DNA from 2 places in the Streptomyces sp. SAS_281 genome. Region 2 is predicted to be linked to the other one. Evidence: riboswitches for the same ligand, from Rfam matches in the RefSeq annotation. Region 2 holds a riboswitch; the other holds the start of a gene.

Region 1 (4,184 bases), on a different contig from region 2:
GCTCCGCGAACGGCAGACACCGCCGCCCTCGTCAGGCACCCGCCATCGTGGTCGCCGCAGGCGTCACGGGCTCGGCCATCGCCATCCCGCTGCTCGGCGCGGCGAGCGCGCACGCCGCGGACACCGGGACCTGGGACCGGGTGGCCGACTGCGAGAGCGGCGGGATGTGGAGCGCCGACCTCGGCAACGGCTCCTACGGCGGTCTCCAGTTCACGCCGGAGCTGTGGAAGGCGTACGGCGGTGAGGCGTACGCCGAGCGCGCCGACCTCGCCAGCCGCTCGCAGCAGATCGCGGTCGCCGAGCGCGTGCTGGCCGCCAAGGGCCCCACGGCGTGGCCCAGCTGTGCGGTGATCTCCGGGCTCACCAAGAGCGCGGGCAAGGCGGACGTGGACCCGGGCGACGAGAACGCGGACGAGCCTGCCCGGAGCGCCGACGCGGGCCTGGACGCCGGTCTCGGCACCGACCCGGTGGACGACGCGTCCTCGGGCTCGTCGGCCACCCCCTCGGGCGAGGCGTCCGGCGCGGCCGCCACGGGCAAGGAGGCCGCCAGGAGCTCCGGCAAGCACGCGGGCCGGAGCGCCGAGGAGAGCGGCAAGGGCGAGGCGTCCGCCTCCCCGTCGGCCGACCCCTCCGGCACCCCGTCCGCCGACCCGTCCGCCCCGGGCGACCCGACGGCCACGCCCCCGGCCGACCCCTCCGCGGACCCGTCCGGCAGTGCGACGGACGACGCGCGGGCGAAGGGCGGCAAGCACCGGGGCGCCCCAGCCGCCGACGAGGCCGGAGGGACGGCCGAGGGGCGCGACGAGGGCCGGCACGCCTCGCGAGGTGACGGCGACGCACGCGACAGCGCCGCGGGGCCGGCTGACGGCACGTACACCGTACGGCCGGGCGACAACCTCTGGGCGATCGCCGACGCGCAGGACCTGCCCGGCGGCTGGCCCGGGCTGTACGAGGCGAACAAGGGCGAGGTGGGCTCCGACCCGGACCTCATCCTGCCCGGCCAGAACCTCGATCTGGGCCTGGATGACGCGGGCCCGGACAAGGCCGCCGAGAACGCCGGATGAGCCGTTAGAGGCCCTTGTGCTTTGGGTGGTTTAAGAGGCCCATGTCCCACTTTTGACCGAGTGAGACATGGGTCTCTTTGCGTGAACTGATGCTTCTTGTCCGGGAGGTCCCGCCGCATCCGCTCCGACCTGCGTAAACAGGGGTTGATGGGATGCTCTTACGGGATGATTATCCGGTATGTCCTTCTTTGAATATGACCGTTGGGTGTGATTACGGTCGTAACCGCTCGCACCGCGGGCCCCGTCGACCGTCACGCCGAATCCTGCCGTCGGTCGAAGGGAACAGACGCGAAAGCGCCGTAGGCAGGAGCGGGGGACCCAGGTAGGCGCTGGGCCTGATCGTCGGGAGACGTACAGGACCGGCTAGGGGTGAAGTCGCGCCAGGGGCGCGGCCGGGCAACTCACTTGGCCCGAACCCGACAGCTCACCTCGCAGGCGTCGGTGAGGAGAAGACTCGATGCTGCTCAACCGCAAGGGCAACAAGCACCGCCGCCCCTCCAAGGCCGTCCGTGTCGCCACGCTCGCCGGTGTCGCCGGTGCCGCCGTCGCCGTGCCGCTGATGGGCGCCACCAACGCCTCCGCCGCCTCCGTCGCCACGTGGGACGCCGTCGCCCAGTGCGAGTCCGGCGGCAACTGGTCGATCAACACCGGCAACGGCTACTACGGCGGCCTGCAGTTCTCCCAGTCCAGCTGGGCCGCCGCCGGCGGTACGCAGTACGCGGCCCGCGCCGACCTGGCCACCAAGGCCCAGCAGATCGCCACCGCCGAGAAGCTCCTCGACATGCAGGGCCCGGGTGCCTGGTCCTGCGCCGGCGCCGGCAACCTGACCAACGACGGTGTCGACCCGGGCGTCGACGCCGGTTCCGGTGCCGCCAAGCAGGAGGCCGCCCCCAAGCAGGAGGCCGCCCCGAAGAAGGCCGAGCGCAGCGAGGCTCCGGCCACCAACCGCTCCGACCGCTCGGACGCCCCGAAGAAGACGGTCACCACCCCCACCGGCAAGAAGGTCGCCAAGGGTGACGGCGAGTACAAGGTCGTCACCGGTGACACGCTGAGCAGGATCGCCGCCGACCACCACGTCAAGGGTGGCTGGGAGCAGCTCTTCAAGCTGAACAAGGACATCGTCCAGGACGCCGACCTGATCTACCCGGGCCAGCAGCTCCACCTGACGAAGTAACCGCGATCCCTCCTCGCTGATCGCTCGGACCGCCCCGGCCCGGCACGCACTCTCCCCCCGTGTGTGCCGGGCCGGGGCACGCCGGTTCCGGTGCCGGACGGTCCCTGTGATCGTTCAACTGTTGTAGTTACCGGCCGGTAATTATTTGGCCGTTCGCCCCGGTATGCCTGCCCTTGGGTCCTTTTTCGTCCCAGGGGACGGGCGGTCGGCCGACGCAGACGGCCGGGCCGGTTAGGCTCTTGTGGCAAGGCCAAAGCGACCCTGCACAACCAGCGTCATATCCCAGAAGGAGATGCCTCGTGCCGTCCATCGACGTCGTCGTAGCCCGGGAAATCCTCGACTCCCGGGGCAACCCCACGGTCGAGGTCGAGGTCGGCCTCGACGACGGCAGCACCGGTCGTGCTGCTGTTCCGTCCGGCGCCTCCACCGGCGCGTTCGAGGCCATTGAGCTTCGTGACGGCGACCCCAACCGCTACCAGGGCAAGGGCGTCGAGAAGGCCGTCCTCGCCGTGATCGAGCAGATCGGCCCGGAGCTCGTCGGCTACGACGCCACCGAGCAGCGCCTCATCGACCAGGCGATGTTCGACCTGGACGCCACGGAGAACAAGGGCTCGCTCGGCGCCAACGCCATCCTCGGCGTCTCCCTCGCCGTCGCCCACGCCGCCTCCGAGGCCAGCGACCTCCCGCTGTTCCGCTACCTCGGCGGCCCGAACGCGCACCTGCTGCCCGTTCCGATGATGAACATCCTGAACGGCGGCTCGCACGCCGACTCCAACGTGGACATCCAGGAGTTCATGATCGCGCCCATCGGCGCCGAGTCCTTCTCCGAGGCGCTGCGCTGGGGCGCCGAGGTCTACCACACGCTGAAGAAGGTCCTGAAGACCAAGGGCCTCTCCACCGGCCTCGGCGACGAGGGCGGCTTCGCGCCGAACCTGGAGTCCAACCGCGCCGCCCTCGACCTCATCATCGAGGCCATCAAGGAGGCCGGTTACGCCCCGGGCAAGGACATCGCGCTCGCGCTCGACGTCGCCGCCTCGGAGTTCTACAAGGACGGCTCGTACGAGTTCGAGGGCAAGTCCCGCTCGGCCGCCGAGATGACCGAGTACTACGAGGAGCTCGTCTCCGCGTACCCGCTGGTCTCCATCGAGGACCCGCTGTACGAGGACGACTGGGCCGGCTGGAAGGTCATCACCGACAAGCTGGGCGCCAAGGTCCAGATCGTCGGCGACGACCTCTTCGTCACCAACCCGGAGCGTCTGGCCCGCGGCATCGAGGAGGGCTCCGCCAACGCCCTGCTCGTCAAGGTCAACCAGATCGGTTCGCTGACCGAGACCCTGGACGCCGTCGAGCTGGCCCAGCGCAACGGCTTCAAGTGCATGATGTCGCACCGCTCCGGCGAGACCGAGGACGTCACCATCGCCGACCTCGCGGTCGCCGTGAACTGCGGTCAGATCAAGACCGGCGCCCCGGCCCGCTCGGACCGCGTCGCCAAGTACAACCAGCTGCTGCGCATCGAGGAGATCCTCGACGACGCCGCGGTGTACGCGGGCCGCTCGGCGTTCCCGCGCTTCAAGGGCTGACGCCCCCCGCGGGTATCCCCCGCCTCCGTCCGTCCCCGCACCCGGTCACGTACCGTGTGCGGGGACGGACGTCGTAATGGGGAGGCGGGAACATGGCCGTGAAGGACCGGGACCGGTTCTCCACCGCGACCCGGCTGCGGCTGCTCGGTGAGCAGACCGCCGCCCGCGTCTACCGGTCCCAGAACCGGCGTCAGGCCCGCCGCTCCCGGCTCACCGGCCGGGCCGCCTTCCTGGCCCTGGTCGTCTGCTCCCTGGTCGTCGCCCTCGCCTACCCGATGCGGCAGTACGTGTCGCAGCGCGACGAGATCGCCGACCAGCGCAGGCAGGCTCGGGAGGCCGAGGCGCGCACCGAGGAGCTGCGGGACC
Region 2 (4,184 bases):
CGGCGCGCCACGGCGTCCACGAGGGCCCCGTGTTCGGCCCAGGCTTCGGCCGGGCGGGCCGGCTGGTCGACCGCGTACATCCAGGCGATCTTGTGGCGGAGCTGGGTGAGCAGGGCGATGAGGCCAGGGCTGCCGGATGCCTGGGCCAGCGTCTCGTGGAACCAGGCGGCCAGGGAGCGCAGGTCCTCACCCTCGCCCCGGCGGGCCCGCTCCTGACCGAGTCTGACCAGGCCGCGCAATACCTTGAGGTGGGCCTCCGTCCGGCGCTGGGCCGCGCGGGCGGCGCTCAGCGGTTCCAGCAGCATGCGGACTTCCAGCAGGTCGGCGGCCTCCTGTTCCGAGGGCTCGGCGACGCAGGCTCCGGCGTGTCTGCGGGTGACGACGAAACCCTCCGACTCCAGGGTGCGCAGCGCTTCCCGTACCGGGACGCGGGAGACCCCGTAACGCCGTGCGAGCACCTCCTCGGTGAGCCGGCTGCCTCGTTCGAAGACACCGGAGACGATGTCGTCACGGATTGCCGTGCATACCGAATGCGCCGGAACACGCATGTCCGAACCTCCGCCTCAATCCCCGCGAACAGCGGCCGATCGACACCTCTGGCGCGACTCTATTGCAATGCGCTCGCATTTCCGATGCCGGGCGGGAATTCATGAATATCTTTTGGCCGCGGCGGAGCGGCGGGAGGCGCACGGGGAGGTGCGGACACGGCGAAGGCCCCGGCGGGATGCCGGGGCCTTCGGTGTGGAGCCCGAGTCCGTCAGACGCTGACGCCGTGGGCGCGCAGATAGGCGACCGGGTCCATGTCGGAACCGTAGGAGGGCGTGGTCCGGGCCTCGAAGTGGAGGTGCGGGCCGGTGGAGTTGCCGGTCGAGCCGGAGAGCCCGATCTGCCGGCCGGCCGCGACGCTCTGGCCGACGGAGACGCCGATCGAGGAGAGGTGGCCGTACTGGGTGTACGTGCCGTCCGTCATCCGCAGCACGATGTTGTTTCCGTACGCCCCGCCCCAGCCGGCCTCCACGACCGTGCCGGCGCCGACGGCGACGACCGGGCTGCCGGACGCGGCGTGGAAGTCGATGCCGGAGTGGCTGCCGGACGACCAGAGCGAGCCGCTGGACTTGTAGCCGGTGGTCACGTACGAGCCGGCTACGGGCAGCCGGTAGGACGAGCCCAGCGCGGTGCGGGCGGAGGAGCGGCCGGCGCGGGCGGACGCCTCGCGGGCGGCCTTGGCCTTCGCCTTGGCCGCTGCCTTGGCCTTGGCAGCCTTCTCGGCGGCCTTCTTCTCGGCCGCCGCCTTCGCCTTGGCCGCCGCCTTCTTCTCGGCGGCCTCGGCCTGGTGCTGCTGTGCCTCGGCCTGGGCGTCGATCCGGTCGGCGAGGGTGTTCTCGATGGCGAGGAGCTGGGAGAGGCCGGTCTCGGTGGCGGCGGGGGCCGTACCGGCGTCGGCGGCGAGGGCCGGGGAGGCCAGGGAGCCGATGACACCGCCGGCGGCCAGCGTCGCGACGCCGACGGCCTTGGCGCCGGCACGCGTCAGGCGGCTCGGGGCACGGTGCTTCCCGGTGGCACGGGTGAACGCCATGGGGTGGCTGGTCCTTTCCTTCCTTCTCGCCTACCGGGTTAGCTGACGGGTTCGGAGCAGGAAGGTCTCCTACGGACGCCTCGCCCCTGACGGAGCGCGGGCATCCGATTCACCCCAGGGACTGCGTGGGTCCCCGGCTCCCCAGGCTCGCGCCTGACGGGGACTCGGCGATGGCTGCCCGGTACGTCACGGATGGGCGTACGAGTGGCGGACAGCGGACCCGACGCTAAGCGGACGGACTTCCCACCACCAAACGGACAAGGGGTTTTGTAGCGCATCCCACAGGGCGAGCCGGCCCCGTGGCGAGCGAAGGCGCACAGGGGCCGGAAGGTGCCCGGACGCGCAGAGGGCTCCGGCGCGTCCCCGCGCCGAAGCCCTCCTTCCCCGCCCAGCGGGCTGACCGACAGATCAGCCGGTGACGACCGACACCTCTCCGATGCCGAGCGCCCTGACCGGTTCCTCGATGCGCGAGGCGTCGCCGACCAGAACCGTGACCAGCCGGTCCACCGGGAAGGCGCTGACCACGGCCGCGGTCGCCTCCACCGTGCCGGTCTCGGCGAGACGGGCGTACAGCGTCGCCTGGTAGTCGTCCGGGAGGTGCTGCTCCACCTGGTCGGCGAGGGTGCCCGCGACGGAGGCCGCCGTCTCGAACTTCAGGGGCGCGACGCCCACGAGATTCTGCACGGCCGTCTCGCGCTCGGCGTCCGTCAGCCCCTCGGCGGCCAGCGTCCGCAGCACCTTCCAGAGGTCGTCCAGCGCCGGGCCGGTGGACTCGGTGTCCACGGAACCGCTGATGGCGAGCATCGCGGCGCCCGTCGCCCCCGAGGCGGAGTCGGCTGCGCCGGAGCGGAGCACCTGGGCGAAGGCCCGCACGCCGTAGGTGTACCCCTTCTCCTCGCGCAGCACCCGGTCGAGCCGGGAGGTCAGCGTGCCGCCCAGGCAGTAGGTACCGAGAACCTGGGCGGGCCACACGCTGTCGTGGCGGTCGGCGCCGATGCGCCCGATCAGCAACTGCGTCTGCACCGCGCCGGGACGGTCCACGATGATCACCCGGCCGGTGTCGTCGGCCGTGATCGGCGGGACGGGGCGGGGCTCGGAGGCGTCCCCGGACCAGTCGCCGATGGTCTCGGCGAGCAGCGCGTCCAGGTCGATGCCCGTGAGGTCGCCGACGACCACGGCGGTGGCGGTGGACGGACGGATGTGCGCGTCGTAGAAGGCGCGCACCGCGGCGGCGTCGATCCGCTCGATGGTCTTCTCGGTGCCCAGGCGCGGACGCGACATGCGGGCCGTGGCCGGGAAAAGCTCCTTGGAGAGCTGCTTGGCCGCGCGGCGGGCCGGGTTGGCGTGCTCGTGCGGGATCTCGTCCAGCCGGTTGCGCACCAGGCGCTCGATCTCGCTGTCGGCGAAGGCCGGCGCCCGCAGCGCCTCGGCGACGAGGCCGAGCGCCTTGGCCAGTCGGGAGGCCGGGACCTCCAGGGAGACCCGGACGCCGGGGTGGTCGGCATGGGCGTCGAGGGTGGCGCCGCACCGCTCCAGCTCGGCGGCGAACTCCTCGGCGCTCTGCTTGTCGGTGCCCTCGGACAGGGCGCGCGACATGATCGTGGCCACGCCGTCCAGACCCTCGGGCTCGGCGTCCAGGGGGGCGGCGAGGAAGATTTCCACGGCGACCACCTGCTGGCCGGGGCGGTGGCAGCGCAGGACGGTGAGGCCGTTGGGCAGGGAGCCCCGCTCGGGCGCGGGGAAGGCCCAGGGGCGGGCCACGCCGGGGGCGGGCTGCGGGTGGAACTCCATCGAAACTTCAGTCGCGGCAGCGTCGGTCACTGGTCCGCCCCTTCGTGCGCGTCGGTGTCGGTGGCGGCGTCGGCCTCTTCGGCGGCCTCGGCGGGCTCGACCGGTTCGTAGACCAGGACCGCCCGGTTGTCGGGCCGCAGCTGCGCCTGAGCGGCGGCCTTGACCTCCTCGGCGGTGACATCGAGGACCCGGTTCACGGCGGACAGCGCGAGCTGCGGGTCGCCGAACAGCACGGCGTAGCGGCACAGTTCGTCGGCGCGTCCCGCGACCGTGCCGAGGCGGTCCAGCCACTCGCGCTCCAACTGGGCCTGGGCGCGCTCCATCTCCTCCGCCGTGGGGCCCTCCTCGGCGAACCGGGCCAGCTCCTCGTCGACCGCGGTCTCGATCTCCGCCACCTCGACGCCGCCGGACGTCTTGACGTCCAGCCAGCCCAGGGAGGGCGCGCCGGCGAGCCGGAGCAGCCCGAACCCGGCGGCCACGGCCGTACGGTCGCGCCGGACCAGGCGGTTGTGCAGCCGGGACGACTCGCCGCCGCCGAGCACGGTCAGGGCGAGGTCCGCGGCGTCGCACTCGCGGGTGCCGTCGTGGGGCAGCCGGTACGCGGCCATCAGGGCGCGCGCCGGCACCTCCTCGCGTACCTCCTCGCGCATCTGGGCGCCCATGATCGTGGGCAGCGAGCCGTCGCGCGGCGGCTGCTTGCCGTCGTGGGAGGGGATGGAGCCGAAGTACTTCTCGATCCAGGCGAGGGTCTGCTCGGGGTCGATGTCGCCGACGACCGACAGCACCGCGTTGTTCGGCGCGTAGTACGTACGGAAGA

What was found. Region 2 has a riboswitch for cyclic di-AMP ahead of ACN6LM_RS00230 (M23 family metallopeptidase). Riboswitches for the same ligand answer to the same signal wherever they lie in the genome.
Region 1: linked by a shared signal. The riboswitch ahead of ACN6LM_RS25870 (transglycosylase family protein) and the one ahead of ACN6LM_RS00230 (M23 family metallopeptidase) in region 2 are both predicted to bind cyclic di-AMP.

What each region holds. Positions count from the first base shown of each region.
Region 1 covers NZ_JBMNDO010000079.1:15,650-19,833, reverse strand. Annotated here, with positions in the region: gene ACN6LM_RS25875 (transglycosylase family protein) at 1-1,064, shown strand, start outside; cyclic di-AMP (ydaO/yuaA leader) riboswitch at 1,350-1,517, shown strand; gene ACN6LM_RS25870 (transglycosylase family protein) at 1,522-2,238, shown strand; gene eno (phosphopyruvate hydratase) at 2,538-3,818, shown strand; gene ACN6LM_RS25860 (FtsB family cell division protein) at 3,911-4,184, shown strand, end outside.
Region 2 covers NZ_JBMNDO010000001.1:55,048-59,231, reverse strand. Annotated here, with positions in the region: gene ACN6LM_RS00235 (GntR family transcriptional regulator) at 1-548, opposite strand, end outside; gene ACN6LM_RS00230 (M23 family metallopeptidase) at 758-1,576, opposite strand; cyclic di-AMP (ydaO/yuaA leader) riboswitch at 1,590-1,756, opposite strand; gene ACN6LM_RS00225 (M16 family metallopeptidase) at 1,985-3,367, opposite strand; gene ACN6LM_RS00220 (M16 family metallopeptidase) at 3,394-4,184, opposite strand, start outside.